3 regions of the Pseudomonas atacamensis genome follow, and region 1 is predicted to be linked to each of the others. Evidence: riboswitches for the same ligand, from Rfam matches in the RefSeq annotation. Region 1 holds a riboswitch; each other region holds the start of a gene.
What was found. A riboswitch is a leader RNA that binds a small molecule or an ion and turns the genes downstream of it on or off. The one in region 1 is predicted to bind cobalamin.
Positions count from the first base shown of each region.

Region 2: it holds a riboswitch for cobalamin, as region 1 does, so the genes downstream of both, JWU58_RS11975 (ABC transporter substrate-binding protein) here and cobW (cobalamin biosynthesis protein CobW) in region 1, are expected to answer to the same signal.
Region 3: it holds a riboswitch for cobalamin, as region 1 does, so the genes downstream of both, cobO (cob(I)yrinic acid a,c-diamide adenosyltransferase) here and cobW (cobalamin biosynthesis protein CobW) in region 1, are expected to answer to the same signal.

Region 1 is NZ_CP070503.1:3,332,701-3,339,162, reverse strand. Features, by position in the region: cobalamin riboswitch at 1-116, opposite strand, end outside; cobalamin riboswitch at 896-1,107, shown strand; gene cobW (cobalamin biosynthesis protein CobW) at 1,207-2,271, shown strand; gene cobN (cobaltochelatase subunit CobN) at 2,275-6,123, shown strand; gene JWU58_RS15100 (magnesium chelatase ATPase subunit I) at 6,340-6,462, shown strand, end outside.
Region 2 is NZ_CP070503.1:2,601,275-2,607,736, forward strand. Features, by position in the region: gene metE (5-methyltetrahydropteroyltriglutamate--homocysteine S-methyltransferase) at 1-931, shown strand, start outside; gene JWU58_RS11965 (ABC transporter ATP-binding protein) at 1,274-2,038, opposite strand; gene JWU58_RS11970 (FecCD family ABC transporter permease) at 2,035-3,051, opposite strand; gene JWU58_RS11975 (ABC transporter substrate-binding protein) at 3,048-4,061, opposite strand; cobalamin riboswitch at 4,201-4,394, opposite strand; gene JWU58_RS11980 (ParD-like family protein) at 4,515-4,742, shown strand; gene map (type I methionyl aminopeptidase) at 4,739-5,530, shown strand; gene JWU58_RS11990 (ABC transporter ATP-binding protein) at 5,644-6,462, opposite strand, start outside.
Region 3 is NZ_CP070503.1:4,272,240-4,278,701, reverse strand. Features, by position in the region: gene JWU58_RS19485 (C40 family peptidase) at 1-466, shown strand, start outside; gene JWU58_RS19480 (C40 family peptidase) at 682-1,218, shown strand; gene JWU58_RS19475 (PQQ-dependent sugar dehydrogenase) at 1,347-2,660, opposite strand; gene JWU58_RS19470 (hypothetical protein) at 2,727-3,311, opposite strand; cobalamin riboswitch at 3,474-3,703, shown strand; gene cobO (cob(I)yrinic acid a,c-diamide adenosyltransferase) at 3,786-4,397, shown strand; gene JWU58_RS19460 (cobyrinic acid a,c-diamide synthase CobB) at 4,394-5,794, shown strand; gene bluB (5,6-dimethylbenzimidazole synthase) at 5,791-6,441, shown strand; gene cbiB (adenosylcobinamide-phosphate synthase CbiB) at 6,438-6,462, shown strand, end outside.

The DNA.
Region 1 (6,462 bases):
TTCGCTCGCTTACCGTTGCGGGGGCAGCACCGGACTGACATGGCCTTGAGTAAAGCACATGATTCACCGGTTTCCCGTTTCACCCTGTGAAGGGCACCCGTAACAAGGTGGGCAGGAGAACATGGGTTTGGGTTTTTAGTCAATTTCCGGGGAGTTTTCGGTGCTGCGGTGGGGGTGTTTTTCTGATGTTTTTGTGTGTATATCCGTTGCTGCGGGTGTTGCTGATTACGGTTTCGCCCTTACGGCGAGGCACTTTTTCCAAACGCCGAAAAAGTACCCAAAAAGGCTTGCTCCTACGTTCGGCCCTCGCAGGCTCGGGCTCCTTCGCTGCGGGACTGATCCGGGCGCAGCGGCTAGGGTTTGCTTCGCTGCACCTCCTTCCGCTGTGTCTGGCTGCGCCAGACGGTCGCTGCGCTCCCACGCCCGGATCAATCCCTCCGCTCAGCCTTCCGACGTCGCCGGTGGATCAAGATCAAGAGCACTCGAGCTTGCGCTCATTGTTGAGTGGTGCGGCTTCGCCGCGGGCAGTTGCGCTGCTTTGCTTTTGCTTTTGTGGGAGCGAGCCTGCTCGCGAAGGCGGCCTGACAGCCGACCTATCCTTAAGCGTTACGCGATCCAACTGTAGGAGCCGCCGAAGGCTGCGATCTTTTGATCTGGCTTTTGCTTTTGCTGTTGCTTTTGATCTTTTGCCCCTCCGTAACGAAGGTACCCCGAGCTCCAGCGAGCGGGCCGTACGCCGGGGCAAAGCCTTTTGGTTCCTTTTTGCTGTGCCGGCACTCCGGCGTTTGAAAAAGGGACTCGCTGTAAGAGCAAAACCTTAAGAAGCCGTTACCGCAGCAACGGATATACACCCAGTTTCAGACTCACCGACCATTGACCCACGACGGACCCATGCGTAGCCTTGCGCTTTCGAGGTTCTTCGGCACTCGCCGAAGCTAAGAAGGGAACGCGGTCAAAGCCGCGGCTGCCCCCGCAACTGTGAACGGTGATGTTCGTTGCCACGCCACTGCCAGCTCAACCGATGAGCCAGCGGGAAGGCGCAATGAACGCCAGGTCTCGCGCCTGAACGCCGTCAGCCAGGAGACCTGCCTCGTCACAGATTCTCACTACAACCGGGCGGGGTGATCCGGTGGCGAATGCTTCCGGCGTGCATGCGCGCTGCCGGTTCTCGTCCCGTATGCCCGCCGCTTGCCAAAGGGCATACCGATGAAAACACTGGCCAAACTCCCCGTCACCATCGTCACCGGTTTCCTCGGTTCGGGCAAAACCACGCTGCTGCGGCACATGCTCGACAACGCTCAGGGCCGGCGCATCGCGGTGATCGTCAACGAGTTTGGCGAGCTCGGCATTGATGGTGAGATCCTCAAGCAATGCACCATCGGCTGCACCGAAGAAGAGGCCAGCGGCCGTGTTTACGAACTGGCCAACGGCTGCCTGTGCTGCACGGTGCAGGAAGAATTCTTTCCGGTGATGCGCGAGCTGGTCGCCCGTCGCGGTGACCTTGATCACATTCTTATCGAAACCTCCGGCCTGGCCCTGCCAAAGCCGTTGGTGCAGGCCTTCCAGTGGCCGGAAATCCGTAGCGCCTGCACCGTTGACGCGGTGATCACCGTGGTCGACAGCCCGGCCGTCGCTGCTGGCACCTTCGCAGCGTTCCCGGATCAGGTCGATGCCCAGCGCAAACTCGATCCGAACCTTGATCACGAGTCGCCGCTGCATGAACTGTTCGCCGATCAACTGGCCAGCGCTGACCTGGTCATCCTCAACAAAGCCGACCAGACCAGCGCGGAAGATCTGGCTCGGGTGCGTGCTGAAGTCGCCGAAGAGCTGCCGCCAGCGGTAAAAATCATCGAAGCCAGCAACGGCCGCCTGCCGCTCGACGTGTTGATCGGCCTCGGTGCCGGCTCCGAGGAGCACATCGACAGCCGCCACAGTCACCACGATCACCACCATGACGGTGATGACGACGATCACGATCACGACGCCTTCGATTCGATCTCCATCGAATTGCCGCAAGCCGATGAAAGCCTGCTGCTCGATGCGCTGACGCAACTGGTGGTGCAACACGGCATTCTGCGCGTGAAAGGCTTCGCGGCGATTCCGAACAAGCCGATGCGCCTGTTGATCCAGGGGGTGGGCACGCGTTTTGACAAGCATTTCGACCGTCAGTGGGGCGCCGAAGAAGCGCGCGTTACGCGTCTGGTGCTGATCGGTCAGGAACTCGATGCCGCACAACTCGAAGCGCAATTGCGCGCTGCGCTCAGCGTTTAAGCCATGCACCTGCTCAGGACCCAGCCCGGCGGATTCGTCTCGGACGACAACATTGCCGATCTCGGACAAACCCCCGCCGAGCTGGTGATCCTGTGCAGCGGCGATTCCAGCCTGGCGCTGCTCGCCGAGGCCGCGCAGCAATTGCCCGATGACTACCCGAGCCTGCGTCTGGCCAACCCGATGCAGGTGCAGAATCATGCCTCGGTCGATCTATATGTCGACGAAGTGCTGCGCCACGCCAAGGTCATTCTGATCTCACTGCACGGCGGCATCGCCTATTGGCGCTACGGTGTCGAGCGGCTGGTCGAGTTGTCCGAACGCGGCGTGCAACTGATTCTGGTGCCCGGCGATGACCGTCCGGACCCCGAGCTCAGCGACTTGAGCACGGTCAGCGCCGAAGTACGCGATCGACTCTGGCAATTTCTGCGTCAGGGCGGCATGGGCAATGCACTGGATTTCTTCCGTTGCCTGGGCAACCAATGGTTTGCCCGCGATTACCCGTGGAGCGAGCCGCAAACCCTGCCGCGCACGGCGATTTATCACCCACAGAAAAACAGCGCTGCCCTGAGCGACTGGCAAGCCGAATGGCTACCCGGTCAACCGGTGGCGGCGCTGTTGTTTTATCGCTCGCATTTGCAGGCGGCGAACACGGCGTTCATCGATGTGTTCTGTCAGCGTTTGCAGGCAGCCGGACTCAATCCGCTGCCGATCGCGGTGGCCAGTCTGAAAGAACCCGGTTGTCTGTCGGTGGTCGAGGACTGGCTGGATGAAGTCGAGGCGGGGGTGATTCTCAACACCACCGGTTTTGCCCAATCGAGTCCCGAGGCGCCGCATCTGCGCCCGTTTCGCCGCAACATCCCGGTGATTCAAGCGATCTGCGCCCAGGACAACGAGCCCGGCTGGCGCGACAGCGAACAGGGCCTCGGGCCGCGTGATCTGGCGATGCACGTTGCTTTGCCGGAACTCGATGGACGCATCATCAGCCGACCGATCAGCTTCAAGGATCTGGCTTGGCGCAGCGAGCGCAGTCAGTCCGATGTGGTCTGCTACCGCGCCCAGCCCGAACGCATGGATTTCGTCGCCGAACTGGCGCGGCGCTGGGTTGCTTTGGCACACGTGCCGAACGGCGAAAAACGCATCGCCCTGATCCTCGCCAACTACCCGACCCGCGACGGCCGCATCGGCAATGGCGTCGGCCTCGATACGCCGGCGGCGGCGCTGAATATCCTCCGCGCATTGCGTGCCGAAGGTTATCCGATCACGGCCGAGTTGCCCGACAGCGGCACCGAACTGATCCAGCAATTGCTCGGCGGTGTCAGCAACGACCTCGATAGTCTCGACCTGCGCCCGTGCCAGCAGAGCCTGGCGATGGACGATTACCTGGCAATGTTCAATGCGTTGCCGGAAGCGAATCGTGTCGCGGTGCAAGAGCGTTGGGGGACGCCGCAAAACGATCCGATGTGCCGCGACGGTCGCTTGATGATCGCCGGTCTGCGTTTCGGTCTGACCTTTGTCGGCATCCAGCCGGCCCGGGGTTATCAGGTCGATCCGAGCGCGGTGTACCACGACCCGGATCTGGTTCCGCCGCACGGCTATCTGGCGTTCTATTTCTGGTTGCGCAACACCTACGGGGCCCACGGCGTGATCCACGTCGGCAAGCATGGCAATCTCGAATGGCTGCCGGGCAAGGGCGTTGGGCTATCGGAAAACTGCTGGCCGGATGCGTTGCTCGGCCCGCTGCCAAATATCTATCCGTTTATCGTCAACGATCCGGGCGAGGGCGCTCAGGCCAAACGGCGCACGCAGGCGGTGATCATCGACCACTTGATGCCACCGCTGACCCGCGCCGAAACCTACGGGCCGCTGCGCAATCTGGAGTTGCTCGCCGACGAATATTACGAGGCGCAACTGCTCGATCCGCGCCGTGCCCGCGAGTTGCAACGCGACATTCTGCAACTGGTGCGGGACACGCAGATCGACCGGGAACTGCAACTGGACGCAGCGCTGGACAGCGATGCCGATGCGGCGATCTGGTTGCCGCGTCTGGACACTTATCTGTGCGACCTGAAGGAATCGCAGATTCGCGATGGGTTGCACATCTTTGGCGAATCGCCGAGCGGGCGCTTGCGTATCGACACCTTGCTCGCGTTGCTGCGCATCCCGCGCGGTGACGGCAAGGCCGCGCAGTCGAGTCTGCTGCGAGCACTGGCTAAAGCGTTTGATCTCGGTTTTGATCCGCTGGATTGCGCCTTGGCCGATCCTTGGAACGGCCCGCGTCCGATCGGGTTGCAGGCCATCAGCGAAGAAGTCTGGCGCACCGCCGGCGACACCCGCGAACGCCTCGAACTCTTCGGCGCAGACCTGATCTCCCAAGCACTGAATGTCCCATGTGGGAGCGAGCCTGCTCGCGAAAGCGGTGTGTCAGTAAAAGACCAGTTGTCTGACCCGACGCCTTCGCGAACAGGCTCGCTCCCACAAGGGCCGGGGTGGGCGGAGGTTGATTCGATACTCGAGCATCTGCGCGAAGTCGTCGCCCCACGCCTCGATGCTTGCGGCCCGGCCGAAATGCGCGGTCTGCTTGACGCCCTCAGCGGTCGTTTCGTCCCCGCCGGCCCAAGCGGCGCGCCCAGCCGTGGCCGTCTCGACGTCCTGCCCACCGGGCGTAATTTCTATTCAGTCGACGTGCGCAATCTGCCAACAACTACTGCGTGGCGCATCGGTTTCCAGTCCGCGACGCTTATCCTTGAACGACACTTGCAGGATCACGGCGATCACTTGCGCCAGCTCGGCCTGTCTGTCTGGGGCACCGCAACCATGCGCACCGGCGGCGACGACATCGCTCAGGCCATGGCGTTGATGGGCGTGCGTCCGGTCTGGGCCACGGGCAGTCAGCGCGTGGATGATTTCGAGATTCTGCCGCTGAGTCTGCTCGATCGTCCAAGAGTCGACGTGACGCTGCGGGTTTCGGGGTTTTTCCGTGATGCGTTTGCCAATCTCATCCGCCTGTTCGACGCCGCCGTGCAAGCGGTGGCCGCGCTGGACGAGCCGGACGACTTGAACCCATTGGCCGCCAAGGTGCGCGCCGAACGCCAGGCGCTGTTGCAGTCGGGCGTCGATGAAGACACCGCGCGGCGTCAGGCCGGGTGGCGCATCTTCGGCGCGAAACCGGGGGCGTATGGCGCCGGGGTGCAAGGCGCCATCGACGGGCGTTTGTGGCAGAGCCGCGAAGACCTCGCCGAGGTTTACCTGAACTGGGGCGGCTACGCTTACGGCGGCGCCGACGAGGGCACGGCTGCCCGCGAGCAGTTCAGCCAGCGCCTAAGTCAGGTGCAGGCAGTTCTGCAGAACCAGGACAACCGCGAGCATGACTTGCTCGATTCCAACGATTACTACCAGTTCCAGGGCGGCATGCTCGCTGCGGTGGAGATGCTGCGCGGCGAAGCCGCGGCCAGTTATTACGGCGATCACAGCCAGCCGGATCTGCCGAAGATTCGTACCCTGAAGGGAGAGTTGAACCGCGTGGTGCGCTCGCGCGCGGCGAATCCGAAGTGGATCGACGGGGTCAAGCGTCACGGCTACAAAGGCGCGTTCGAACTGGCGGCGACGGTTGATAATCTGTTCGCTTTCGATGCGACCACGCAGTTGATCGATGACCATCAGTACGCGTTGCTGGCGGAGGCATATTTGCTCGATCCGGCGACCCGGGATTTTGTTCGTGAGCATAATCCCCACGCGTTGCGCGACATGACCGAACGCATGCTCGAAGCGCAGCAGCGCGGGATGTGGCAGGAGCCTGGGGCTTATAAAGAGGCGCTGGAGAATTTGCTGTTGGATATCGAGGAAGATATGTAGCCGCTAAAAAGCTACCCTCACCCCAGCCCTCTCCCGGAGGGAGAGGGAGCCGATCTCTAGCGCTGGCGGAATTTGCGTCGACCCGATGCATCACGTCGACAGAACTCGAGAGGCCATCACCGTCTGTTCCCTCTCCCTCTGGGAGAGGGCTAGGGTGAGGGCAACAACTGACACACCACAACGTCATGACCATCCACGACCACGAAAGAGCAACCCATGACCGACACCCCGCATTTCCCACTCTCCGCCGTGGTCGGCGCCGATGACCTGAAGCTCGCCCTGTGCCTGACCGCCATCGACCCGAAAATCGGCGGCGTACTCATCGAAGGTCCGCGGGGC
Region 2 (6,462 bases), 730 kb from region 1:
CTACAAGCAAGGCAAGCTCAGCGCGGCCGATTACACCGATGCGATGCACACGGAGATTCGCCACGCTGTAGAAATTCAAGAACGCCTCGGCCTGGATGTGCTGGTGCACGGTGAGGCAGAGCGCAACGACATGGTCGAATACTTCGCCGAACAGCTCGACGGCTATGCCTTCACCCGCTTTGGCTGGGTGCAGAGCTACGGTTCGCGCTGCGTCAAGCCAGCGGTGATCTTCGGTGACCTGAGCCGCCCGCAAGCGATGACGGTCGAGTGGATCTGCTACGCCCAGGTCCTCACCGACAAGGTCATGAAAGGCATGCTGACCGGCCCGGTGACCATGCTGATGTGGTCCTTCGCCCGCGAAGACGTCAGCCGCGAGGTGCAGGCTCGACAGCTGGCGCTGGCCATTCGTGACGAAGTGAATGATCTGGAAGCGGCAGGAATCAAAATCGTGCAGATCGACGAAGCAGCGTTCCGTGAGGGCTTGCCGTTACGCCGGGCGCAGTGGCCGGCGTATCTGGAATGGGCAAGCGAAGCGTTCCGCCTGTGCGCCTCCGGCGTGCGCGACGAAACCCAGATCCACACGCACATGTGCTACAGCGAATTCAACGATGTGATCGAGTCGATCGCGGCGATGGACGCCGATGTCATCACCATCGAAACCTCACGGTCGGACATGGAACTGCTCGAAGCGTTTGAAGCGTTCGCCTACCCGAACGACATCGGCCCCGGCGTGTACGATATTCACTCGCCACGGATTCCAGATGTGTCGGAAATAGTCGGCTTGCTGCGCAAGGCGGCGCAGCGTATTCCGGTTGAGCGGCTGTGGGTCAATCCGGATTGCGGGCTGAAAACCCGAGGCTGGCCAGAGACCGAAGCGGCGCTGGTGCACATGGTCAGCGCCGCGCGGCAACTGCGCAAAGAGTGGGCCTGACCCATTACCGCCCTGGAATACAGAACCCTGTGGGAGCGAGCCTGCTCGCGAAAGCGGTGTGTCAGTCGACACCATGTTGGATGACCTGACGCCTTCGCGAGCAGGCTCGCTCCCACAGAATTCGCGTTCTCCCCGTCATTCACGGCAACACACAAATCCTTTGTGGGAGCGAGCCTGCTCGCGAAAGCGGTGTGTCAGTCGACATCATGTTGGATGACCTGACGCCTTCGCGAGCAGGCTCGCTCCCACAGAATTCGCGTTCCCCCTGTCATTCACGGCAACACACAAACTCCTTGTGGGAGCGAGCCTGCTCGCGAAAGTGGTGTGTCAGCTACACATGCATCAGGCAAGGAAGCGCAATATCGGCGCACCATCGAACGGGTCCGTCAGATAGTGCGCCCTGACGCCGAAAGTCGTCTGTAATCGCTCCGGCGTCAGCACGTGCAGCGGCTCGCCCAATGCCACCAGACGCCCGCGCTCCAACACCGCCAGGCGATCACATTTGAGCGCCTGATTGAGATCGTGCAAGGCGATCAACGTAGTCACCGGCAGTGCGCGCACCACTTGCAGAATGCTCAACTGATGCTGGATGTCGAGGTGATTCGCCGGCTCGTCGAGCAGCAGGATCTGCGGGCGCTGCGCCAGTGCGCGGGCGATGTGCACGCGTTGGCGTTCACCGCCGGAGAGGCTGCGCCAGAGGCGGTTGCGCAGGTGCACGGCGTCGACGTCGACCAGCGCTTGCTCGACGATGGCTTCATCGGCCGGCGACCACGGTTGCAGCGCCGACAACCACGGCGTGCGCCCCAGCGCCACCGCGTCGAACACGCGAATGCCATCGTCGGTATCGGCCTGTTGCTCAACCACCGCGAGTGTCTGCGCGATGCTGCGCCGCGACATTTTGCCCAGCGCCTGACCTCCGAGCTGCACATGGCCCGCGCTCGGTTCACGCAAGCCGGCGAGCAGCTTCAGCAAAGTGGATTTCCCCGAACCGTTCGGCCCGACAATGCCGAGAGTCTCGTCGCGCTGAACGTCGAGGCTGACACCATTGAGCAACTCGGCACCGCGCACTTTGAAGCCCACACCCGCACAACTCAGAACCGTGTTCATCGCGCCGATCTCCGGCCCACCAGAATCAGCGCGAACACCGGCGCGCCGACCAGTGCGGTGATCACGCCGACCGGGATCACCTGACCCTTGATCAGGGTGCGCGACAGCACATCGGCGGCGATCAGAAACACCGCGCCGCCCAGCGCACTGGCGGGCAGAAGACGCGCATGGCCGGTGCCGAGCAACAACCGCGCGGCATGGGGAATCACCAGGCCGACAAAACCGATCGAGCCGACGATCGACACCATCACCGCCGTCACCAGCGCGGCGCAGCCAATCAACAGAATCTGCACACGGCGCACTGGAATGCCGAGGGATGCCGCCGAATCCGCGCCAAAGGTGAACGCATCCAGCGCCCGGCGATGCCACAGACAAACAACCAACCCCAACACCGCCACCGGCACCGCCAGCCACACCGACGGCCAGCGCACGCCGCCGAGATTGCCCAACAACCAGAACATGATCCCGCGCGCCTGTTCCGAGCTGGCCGAGCGGGTGATCAGAAACGCGGTGAGGGCGTTGAACAGCTGCGAGCCGGCAATCCCGGCCAGAATGATCTGCCCGGTGCCGCTGGCCGAGCCGCTGACCCGCGCCAACAGGATCACCAGCACGAACGCGGTCACCGCGCCGGCAAACGCACCGACCGACAATGAAATCGCCCCGGCGCCGACGCCAAGCAGGGCGACCATTACCGCTCCAGTCGAGGCACCCGCGGAAATCCCCAGCAGATACGGATCGGCCAACGGATTGCGCAGCAGCGATTGCAGAATCACCCCGGACGTCGCCAGGCCGGCGCCGCAGGCCGCCGCGACCAGCGCGCGGGTCAGGCGATAGTTCCAGACAATGCCTTCGTCGATCGGGTCGAGCACATAACCGGCGCCCCACAGCTTGTTGCCCAGCACCTGCAACACCACGCTCGGCTCGATTGAAGTCTCACCAATGGCCACGCCGCCGATCAGCGCGACCGACAGCGTCAACAGCACCAGCAGCAAACGGATCAGGCGTCTGCTCATGGCGACAGGTCGTAGCCGTTGATCGCGCTGGCCAGTTGTGCGAGGCCGTCGAAGGTGCGCAGGCTGGCCTGCATGGCCATGGCGTCGAGGATGATGATGCGGTTGTGCTTGACCGCGTCCATGTTGCGCGTCACCGGATCACTGCGCAGGAAGGCGAGTTTCTTCTGATAGTCGTCCGCCGGGAAACGTCGACGATCCATGCGCGCGATCACCAGAAATGTCGGGTTGGCCTTGGCGATGGTTTCCCAGCCGACGGTCGGCCATTCTTCATCCGACTCGACGACGTTGCGCACGCCGAGGGTGCTGAGCATGAAATCGGGAACGCCTTTGTGCCCGGCCACGAACGGCTCGATGTCCATCTCGGCGCTGGAGAACCACACCAGGGCGCTGACGTCTTTGCGCTGCTGCTTTTTCGCCGTGGCGATCGACTGCGCGAGGCTGGCTTTGAGCTGCTCATTGAGTTGCTCGCCACGCGCCTGCACATCGAAAATCGCCGCCAGTTGGCTCACGCTTTTGTAGATGCTGTCGATGCGAAACGGCGCCAGCCGCGTGCCGTCCGAACCGACGAGGTTGTCCTTGGCTTCGCAATCGGAGGGCAGCAGATAGGTAGGAATCTTCAGTTCATGAAACTGCTCGCGGGTGCCGACCGCGCCTTGCGGGCCGACCATCCATTCCAGCTCGACGGCAACCAGCTCCGGGCGTTTGGCGATCACCGCTTCGAAACTCGGCTCGTTGTCGGCGAGGCGCTCGATCCTGTCGTTCTGTACTTTGTATGTGCCCAGCACGTCATTGAACCACAGCGAGGTGCCGACGACCTTGTCGCCCAGACCCAAGGCGTAGAGCATTTCGGTGCCGGCCTGGCCGATGGTCACCGTGCGCGCAGGCGCGTGCTGAAAGGTCAGGCTGCTGCCACAGTTTTCCACGGTCAGCGGATACGCAGTCGGCGCCGCTTGCGCCAGGGCGCAAAGGCTCAGAGCGGTGAGCAGGGTGGCAACGCGGGGCAGCAGCATGGGGCAGTCTCCAGGGGAACCGTACGGGAGCGGGCGGGTACGGTTGGAAACACACCTCGTGCGCGGTCGTGGAAACTGCGCAAGGCCGGCATAGTGAAAACAAGCACGGCACGATGTCCTTCCCGGACACCCCGCCGGTTAGTCAGTCACTGTGCCGGCAGGTCTCCTGACTGATGCGTCATCGCCACGCTCCGGCCTTCCCGGGATTCACCCAGTGGCAGTCGAGGAGCAGGCTCGGCACCTACAGTTGCGGGGGCAGTTCCGATTGATGCTGTGCAAGCATTTCGGATTCCCTATTAATTCCGTGTGGAAACCGGCGGCGGCATGGTAGTCGATTTGCGCGGTGGAGGGGGAGGCGAATCTGCCACAGCGTCGATTTTGCCGTTGGCATTGCAATCGGCCGTATGCACTGATTAATATACGTTCCATATACACATCGTATCGGATTCATATATGGGCATCGTAAAAATTTCAGAGGACATGCACGAGAACCTGCGCATCTCCAGCAACGCCCTCAGCCGCTCGATCAACGCGCAGGCCGAGCACTGGATGCGCATCGGCATGCTCGCCGAGCTGCATCCCAAGCTCGACCACAGCGCCATTTGCCGCCTGCTGATCCGCGCCGAACAGAACGGCGGACTGGATCTGCAACAACTGACTCAGGAAGCCGTCAGCGCATGAGAAACCAGATCAAGATCAACACGCCGGCCGACATCGAAAAATCCCGCGCCGCCGGCAAACTCGCCGCTGAAGTGCTGGCAATGCTGGTGCCGCATGTGAAGGCCGGGGTGACCACCGATGAGCTGGACCGGTTGTGCAACGATTACATCGTCAATGTGCAGAAAGCCGTGCCGGCCAACGTCGGTTATCACGGCTTTCCGAAAACCGTCTGCGCGTCGGTCAATGACGTGGTGTGCCACGGGATTCCATCGGGTACGCCATTGAAAGACGGCGACATCGTCAACCTCGACATCGCCGTGATCAAGGATGGCTGGTTCGGTGATACCAGCCGCATGTATGTCGTGGGTGAGGCGAGCCCCGAGGCGCAGCACCTGATCAAGACCACTTACGACGCGATGTGCGCGGGCATTCGCGCAGTGAAACCGGGTGCAACGCTGGGCGATATCGGTTACGCGATCCAGAGCCTGGCGGAGGCGGAGGGCTTCAGCGTGGTACGCGAGTACTGCGGCCATGGCATCGGCAAGGTCTATCACGACGAACCGCAAATCCTGCATTACGGCTTTCCCAATCAAGGGCTGAAGCTCAAGGCCGGGATGATTTTCACCGTGGAACCGATGCTCAATGCCGGCAAACGCCATGTGAAGAACATGCCGGATGGCTGGACGGTGCTGACCAAGGATGGCTCGTTGTCGGCGCAGTGGGAGCATATGGTCGCGGTGACGGAGAGCGGGTTTGAAGTGCTGACGGCTTGGCCGGATGAGATTGAGGGTTTTGTCCCGATCCTCTGAGCACCGTGAAACCCTGTAGGAGCTGTCGAGTGAAACGAGGCTGCGATCTGTTAATCTTGTTTTTAACAGCAAGATCAAAAAATCGCAGCCTGCGGCAGCTCCAACAGGTGTCCTCAGTGAGCACCTGCTGCCTTGTTCAAATCGCTCTCGGTCCATTCGGTGTAAACACAAGCATCCGCCGTCGCCCAGCGCACTCGTACCGGATCGCCGGCCTTGAGTGGCATGCCCGCTGCCGACAGGGCTTTCACCGTCATCGACGTCCCGCCCGCAGTGACCACGCTGCACGTCTGGCTCTCACCGAGAAACAGCACCTCCACAACATTCGCCGATACCTCATTCCAGCCTGCCGCCAGCGGCTCATCCAGCGCCTGCTGCGTGCTCAGCGCCAAGGCCTTTTCCGGACGCACCATCAGCAGCACATCCTGATCAGTGTGCAACCCGGACGTCAGCCGAATCGACAACGACTGACCCTCGAAACTCGCTGCCGCATTGCCTTGTGCCTTGAGCTTGAGGAAGTTCGAATTGCCCAGAAACGACGCGACAAACGCATTCGGCGGATTCTGATAAAGGTCATACCCGCTGCCCAAGCCGACAATCTTGCCGTGGCTGAAAATCGCGATGCGTTGCGACAGCCGCATGGCTTCTTCCTGGTCGTGGGTCACGTAAACGATGGTGATACCCAGGCGCCGGTGCAGCTGGCGCAGTTCATCCTGCAAGTCCTCGCGCAGCTTCTTGTCCAGCGCGCCCAGCGGTTCGTCCATCAGCAGGATGCGTGGCTCGTAAACCAGCGCCCGGGCGATGGCGACACGTTGTTGCTGACCGCCGGACAGTTGCGAAGGGCGGCGATGGGCGAACTGTTCGAGCTGCACCAGCTTCAACATCGCATCGACGCGTTTTTCGCGCTCGGCCGTCGCCAGTTTGCGAATGGCCAG
Region 3 (6,462 bases), 940 kb from region 1:
CGAAAAAGAACTCAACCAGTTCAACGGCAGCAAGCCTTATCAGCTTCCTGTACTGGCTGACAGCATCCTCGAACGCGGCATGTCCCTGATCGGTACCCGTTACCGTTTCGGCGGTACTTCTGAAGCCGGCTTCGATTGCAGCGGTTTCATCGGTTACCTGTTCCGCGAAGAGGCCGGCATGAACCTGCCGCGCTCGACTCGCGAAATGATCAACGTTGATGCGCCGCTGGTTTCGCGCAGCAACCTTGAGCCGGGTGATCTGCTGTTCTTCGCCACCAATGGTCGTCGCGGTCGTGTCAGTCACGCCGGGATCTACCTGGGTGACAATCAGTTCATCCACTCCAGCAGTCGTCGCAGCGGCGGTGTTCGCATCGACAGCCTGGGTGACAGCTACTGGAGCAAGACCTTCATCGAAGCCAAGCGTGCACTCGCCATGGCGCCGACCGTGGTCACCGCTCGCAAGTAAGCCCGAGGTCGCTGCGTTCGCGGCGACAAAACGGCACGGCAACGGAGTAGACCTAAACTTTACAAGGTGAAGTTAAAGTCTTACTTGAAGTTTGCCGCGTAGCCGCTAGAATCCTGAATCTATATTGATGGCAAACCGCCTGCGTGATGACGCAGGCGGTTTTGTTTCTGTCCATTCTGCAGAGAAAGCCGCAGCCAGATCAGGATGTTCTGCTTATGACGATGTCGGCCCGCCTCACCTTGATCCTTTGCGCCGCGCTGCTCAGCGCCTGCGCCAGCCGTACACCGCCGCCAGCCCCCGTGGTTCGCGCGCCGATCGTGTTCGGTCCTTCCCAGGCTTTTTCTCCCGTTGCTGAAGACGTGCTGTTCCGCGCCCTCGGCCTGGTCGGCACGCCGTATCGCTGGGGCGGCAACACGCCAGATTCCGGTTTCGATTGCAGTGGTCTGATCGGTTTCGTCTACCGCGACGCGGCGGGAATTTCGCTGCCACGCTCGACCCGCGAAATGATCGTCATGCAGGCGCCGAATGTCGGCAAGGAAGGCTTGCAGACCGGCGACCTGATTTTCTTCGCCACCAATGGCGGCTCGCAGGTCAGTCATGCGGGGATTTACGTCGGTGAGGGGCGCTTCGTGCATGCACCGGCCACGGGTGGCACGGTCAAGCTTGATAGCCTGTCGAAGGCCTATTGGCAGAAGGCGTATCTGAGCGCCAAGCGAGTGTTGCAGCCGGGGCAGCTGGCGCATAATCCCTAGCGCGTATGCATAACTAATTGTGGGAGCGAGCCTGCTCGCGAAGGCGGAGTGTCAGTCGACAATGATTTGACTGATACACCGCTTTCGCGAGCAGGCTCGCTCCCACATTTTTTTACGTCGTGCTTAGCTTATTTGCTGGCCGACACACGCCATACTTTGTTCCCGACATCATCCGCTACCAGCAAGCCACCTTGCTGATCGATGACCACGCCAACTGGGCGGCCCAGCGCGTTCTCGTCCTTGTCGAGGAAACCGGTCAGCACATCCACCGGTTGCCCGGTCGGTTTGCCGCCAGTGAACGGCACGAAAATCACCTTGTAGCCGCTGTGCGGTTTGCGGTTCCACGAGCCGTGCTGGCCAATGAATGCGCCTTCCTTGAATTGCGCCGGCAAGCGGTTGCCCTCGGCGAAGGTCAGGCCCAGCGAAGCGGTGTGCGGACCGACGGCGTAATCCGGAGCGATGGCCTTGGCCACCAGATCAGGATTCTGCGGTTTGACTCGCACATCGACGTGTTGCCCGTAGTAGCTGAACGGCCAGCCATAGAAGCCGCCGTCCTTGACCGAGGTGATGTAGTCCGGCACCAGATCGCTGCCGATTTCGTCACGCTCGTTGACCGCTGTCCACAAGGCGCCGCTGGTGGGTTCCCAGGCAAGGCCGTTGGGGTTGCGGATGCCCGAGGCGAAGATCCGGTGATTGCCGGTCGCCCGATCCACTTCCCAGATCGCCGCGCGGCCTTCTTCCTGATCCAGACCGTTTTCGCCGACGTTACTGTTCGAGCCGACGGTGACGTAGAGCTTGTTGCCGTCCTTGCTGGCGATGACGTTCTTGGTCCAGTGGTGATTCAGCGTGCCGCCGGGCAAGTCGACGACTTTGATCGGTTGGGTTTTGATCTCGGTGGCGCCCGGCTCGTAGTTGAAGCGCAGCAGGCGGTCGGTGTCGGCAACGTACAAATCATTGCCAACCAGCGTCATGCCAAACGGCGAATTGAGGTTCTGCAGGAACACCGTGCGGGTTTCCGCGACGCCATCGTGGTCGGCATCACGCAGCAGGGTGATGCGGTTCGGGCTGGGTACGCCGGCACCGGCCTTGCCCATGACTTTCTTCATCACCCAGCCACGAATGCCTTTGCTGTCATCGGGCTTGGGCGGCGCATTGGTTTCCGCCACCAGCACATCGCCGTTGGGCAGCACGTAGAGCCAGCGCGGGTGATCGAGTCCTTCGGCAAACGCCGCGACCTGGGTGCCGGCCGCTGCGGTCGGTTTCGCGCCGTCCGGCCAGCCCACCGCCGGGGCGATGTTGACTGTCGGGATCAGTGTCTTGTTCGGTTCGGGCAGTTTCGGTGACGGACCGGTGCCGTCGGAAACTTGCAGGCTGGAGGTTTCACCGCAGGCAGCGAGCCCGCCAGCGACGGCGATGATGAGAGCGAGTGGGGCCTTGCGCATTGCTGATCTTCCCTATGAATGCATTCCTAAACATAGAGGAGGGCGCAGGCCCGATGGTTCAACTGCTCAACCGCGGGCTTCCTTGAACAGCACGGCGATGCCCGGATGATAGTTGCCCGCGTCGCTGTGCAATTTGCGATAGGCGTAGGGGAAATACCAGGCCACGGCGCAGGTGTGTTCCTTTTGCAGGTCGTCGACCATGTCCTGCAGTTCTTCAGGGCTGGCGCTGTGCTGGGCTTTTTGCGGAGCGATGAAGAGGCAGCCGAGCTTGAGATCGCTTGCGTAGCTGATGCGCTTGGCATCAACGGTGATGTCGAGCAGGGCCTGGGTCAGGTTGAGGTTGTTGACCCGTGGCCAGCGTTGCGTGGCCTGAATGAATGCACGGTCTTCGCTGCCGGCAATTAACAGATCGGCGCGGGCATTGCGTTCGCCTTCTTCGTTCTGTTTGCGCGTGGCGGTGTCGTTCAGCGTGACCATTTCAGCCATCCACGCCGCTGCCGCGAGCAGGCCCAGATTGGCTTTCTCGTCGTGCCAGTACGGCGTGTCGTTGTCGCCGCGAACGGTGTTGTAGCGATCGATACAGTCAAACCAGCGTTCCAGCACCGGGCGCAGGAATTCCAAGCGCGGGTTGCTGATGATCATGCCTTGCATCGTCGTCATCCTTATTGTTGTAGTGGGCTTTTCGGAAAAAGCATGGCTCTTTGATATCACTTGTCACAGTCTGGCACAAGATTGCCGCTGCACATTTGATCAGCGGCAGTTATTCGCGCGCAAAGCGCCTCTTCAATTGACGCTCCACCCCCAACCCTCTAACCTTCGCCGCTTGTTTCAGGTGCTCTGTGGCCCCGCGTCGACAGAGTGAAACAGGGAAGCCGGTGAGTGTGGTCTTCAAGCGAAGCCACGACGATCCCGGCGCTGCCCCCGCAACGGTAAATGAGTGAAAACTGCGCCTTGAGCCACTGCCTCGAAAGAAGCGGGAAGGCGCGCAGTCAGGCGAAACGCCGCTCATGAGCCCGGAGACCGGCCTGATCCATCTCAACGGCATCACGGTGGGCGATGCCAGGCTTTTTGCCGTCTATTCTTGTGCCTGCCCGCCGTTATCCAGCCTCAACGGAGAGCTCCCCCATGACTGATTCCCCCGAGCGTGACGAACGCCATCTGGCGCGCATGCAGCGCAAGAAAGCCGTGATCGACGAACGCATTGCCAACTCGCCCGACGAATGTGGCCTGGTGCTGGTGCTGACCGGCAACGGCAAAGGCAAGAGCAGCTCGGCATTCGGCATGCTCGCCCGCGCCATGGGCCACGGCATGCAATGCGGCGTGGTGCAATTCATCAAGGGCCGCAACAGCACTGGCGAAGAATTGTTTTTCCGCCGCTTCCCCGAGCAGGTGCGTTTCCACGTCATGGGCGAAGGCTTCACCTGGGAAACCCAGGATCGTCAGCGCGACATCGCCGCGGCGACCGCCGCTTGGGAAGTCTCGCGCGAATTGTTGCGCGACCCTTCGATCGGTCTGGTGGTGCTCGACGAATTGAACATCGCCCTCAAGCACGGCTACCTCGATCTCGATCAGGTGCTCAGCGATTTGCAGGCGCGTCCGCCGATGCAGCACGTGGTGGTCACCGGTCGCGGCGCCAAGCCGGAAATGATCGAGATGGGCGACACGGTCACCGAGATGGGCATGCTCAAGCACGCCTTCCAGGCCGGGATCAAAGCGCAGAAAGGCGTCGAACTTTGAAGCCACCACGTCACTGCCCGGCGGTGTTGATCGCCGCGCCGGCCTCCGGTCAGGGCAAGACCACCGTCACCGCTGCACTCGCCCGTTTGCATCGCAATCAGGGGCGCAAGGTGCGCGTATTCAAATGCGGGCCGGACTTTCTCGACCCGATGATCCTCGAGCGCGCCAGCGGTGCGCCGGTGTATCAACTGGACATGTGGATGGTCGGCGAGCAGGAAAGTCGCCGCCTGTTGTGGGAAGCCGCCGCCGAGGCTGATCTGATTCTGATTGAAGGCGTGATGGGCCTGTTCGACGGCACGCCATCCAGCGCTGATCTGGCGCGCCACTTCGGTGTGCCGGTGCTCGGCGTGATCGACGGCACCGCCATGGCGCAGACCTTTGGCGCCTTGGCGCTGGGCCTGGCGAAGTATCAGCCGGACTTGCCGTTCGCTGGCGTGCTGGCCAACCGCGTCGGCACCTTGCGCCATGCGCAATTGCTCGAAGGCAGCCTCACCGAAGGTTTGCGCTGGTACGGTGCGCTGTCCCGCGAGACCGGCATCGAATTGCCGAGCCGCCACCTCGGTCTGGTCCAGGCCAGCGAATTGAATGATCTGGATCTGCGTCTCGACGCGGCTGCCGATGCGCTGGCCAGCAGTTGCCAAGTCGCGCTGCCACCGGCGGTTGAATTCGCCGCGCCTGACCTCATCGCCGCCGAGCCTTTATTGAATGGTGTGCGCATCGCCGTCGCCCGCGATGAAGCCTTTGCCTTCACCTATGGCGCCAGCCTCGATCTGCTGCGGGCGATGGGCGCCGAGCTGCAATTTTTCTCGCCGATCCGCGACACGCAATTGCCCGAGGCGGACAGCCTGTATCTGCCGGGCGGCTATCCAGAGTTGCATCACGTCGCGCTGGCGCAGAACACCTCGATGCTTGCAGCAATCCGCGCGCACCACGCGGCGGGCAAGCCGTTGCTCGCCGAATGTGGCGGCATGCTTTACCTGCTTCATTCGCTGACCGACGTGGAAGGCACCCGTGCTGAGCTGGTCGGTTTGCTCAAGGGCGATGCAACGATGCAGAAGCGTCTCGCGGCGCTGGCGTTGCAGGCGGTTGAGCTGCCGGAAGGGGAGTTGCGTGGGCATACCTATCATCATTCGCTGACCACCACCGAGCTGACGCCGATTGCCCGGGGGGTGAGTCCCAATGGCGGGCGCGGCGCTGAGGCGGTTTATCGCGAGGGGCGGATGACGGCTTCCTATGTGCACTTTTATTTCCCGTCGAATCCTGTGGCTGTCGCTGCGCTGTTTGCGCCCGGCCTTGAGACCGCCATCGCTGGCAAGCCAGCTCCCACAGGGGATTGCGTTTCGTCAGGTATTGCACCGCCCACTGTGGGAGCTGGCTTGCCAGCGATGGGGCCATGACCGACAACACATTCTCCGAAGCCGAACGCGCGGCGGTCTACAAGGCCATCGCCGAACGCCGCGACATGCGCCACTTCACCGGCGGCAGCGTCGAACCGCAGTTGCTGCGTCGTCTGCTCGAAGCCGCTCATCAAGCGCCGAGCGTCGGCCTGATGCAGCCGTGGCGCTTCATCCGCATCAGCGATCGCGCTCTGCGCGGGCAGATCCGCGATCTGGTGGAAGAAGAGCGCATCCGCACCGCCGAGGCCCTCGGCGAGCGCAGCGATGAGTTCATGCAGCTCAAGGTCGAAGGCATCAACGATTGCGCAGAAGTGCTGGTCGCGGCGCTGATGGATGATCGCGAAAAGCACATCTTCGGTCGGCGCACCTTGCCGGAAATGGACATGGCCTCGTTGTCCTGCGCGATCCAGAATCTGTGGCTGGCCTCCCGCGCTGAAGGCCTGGGCATGGGCTGGGTCTCGCTGTTCGAACCGCAAGCCTTGGCGGATTTGCTCAAGTTGCCGGTCGGTGCCAAGCCGCTGGCGGTGTTGTGTCTGGGCCCGGTCAGGGAATTCTATCCGGCGCCGATGCTGGTGCTTGAAGGCTGGGCGCAGGCGCGGCCGCTCAACGAGCTGCTGTACGAAAATTATTGGGGAGTGAGTCAATGAGTGTGGCGTTGCTGAGTGTCG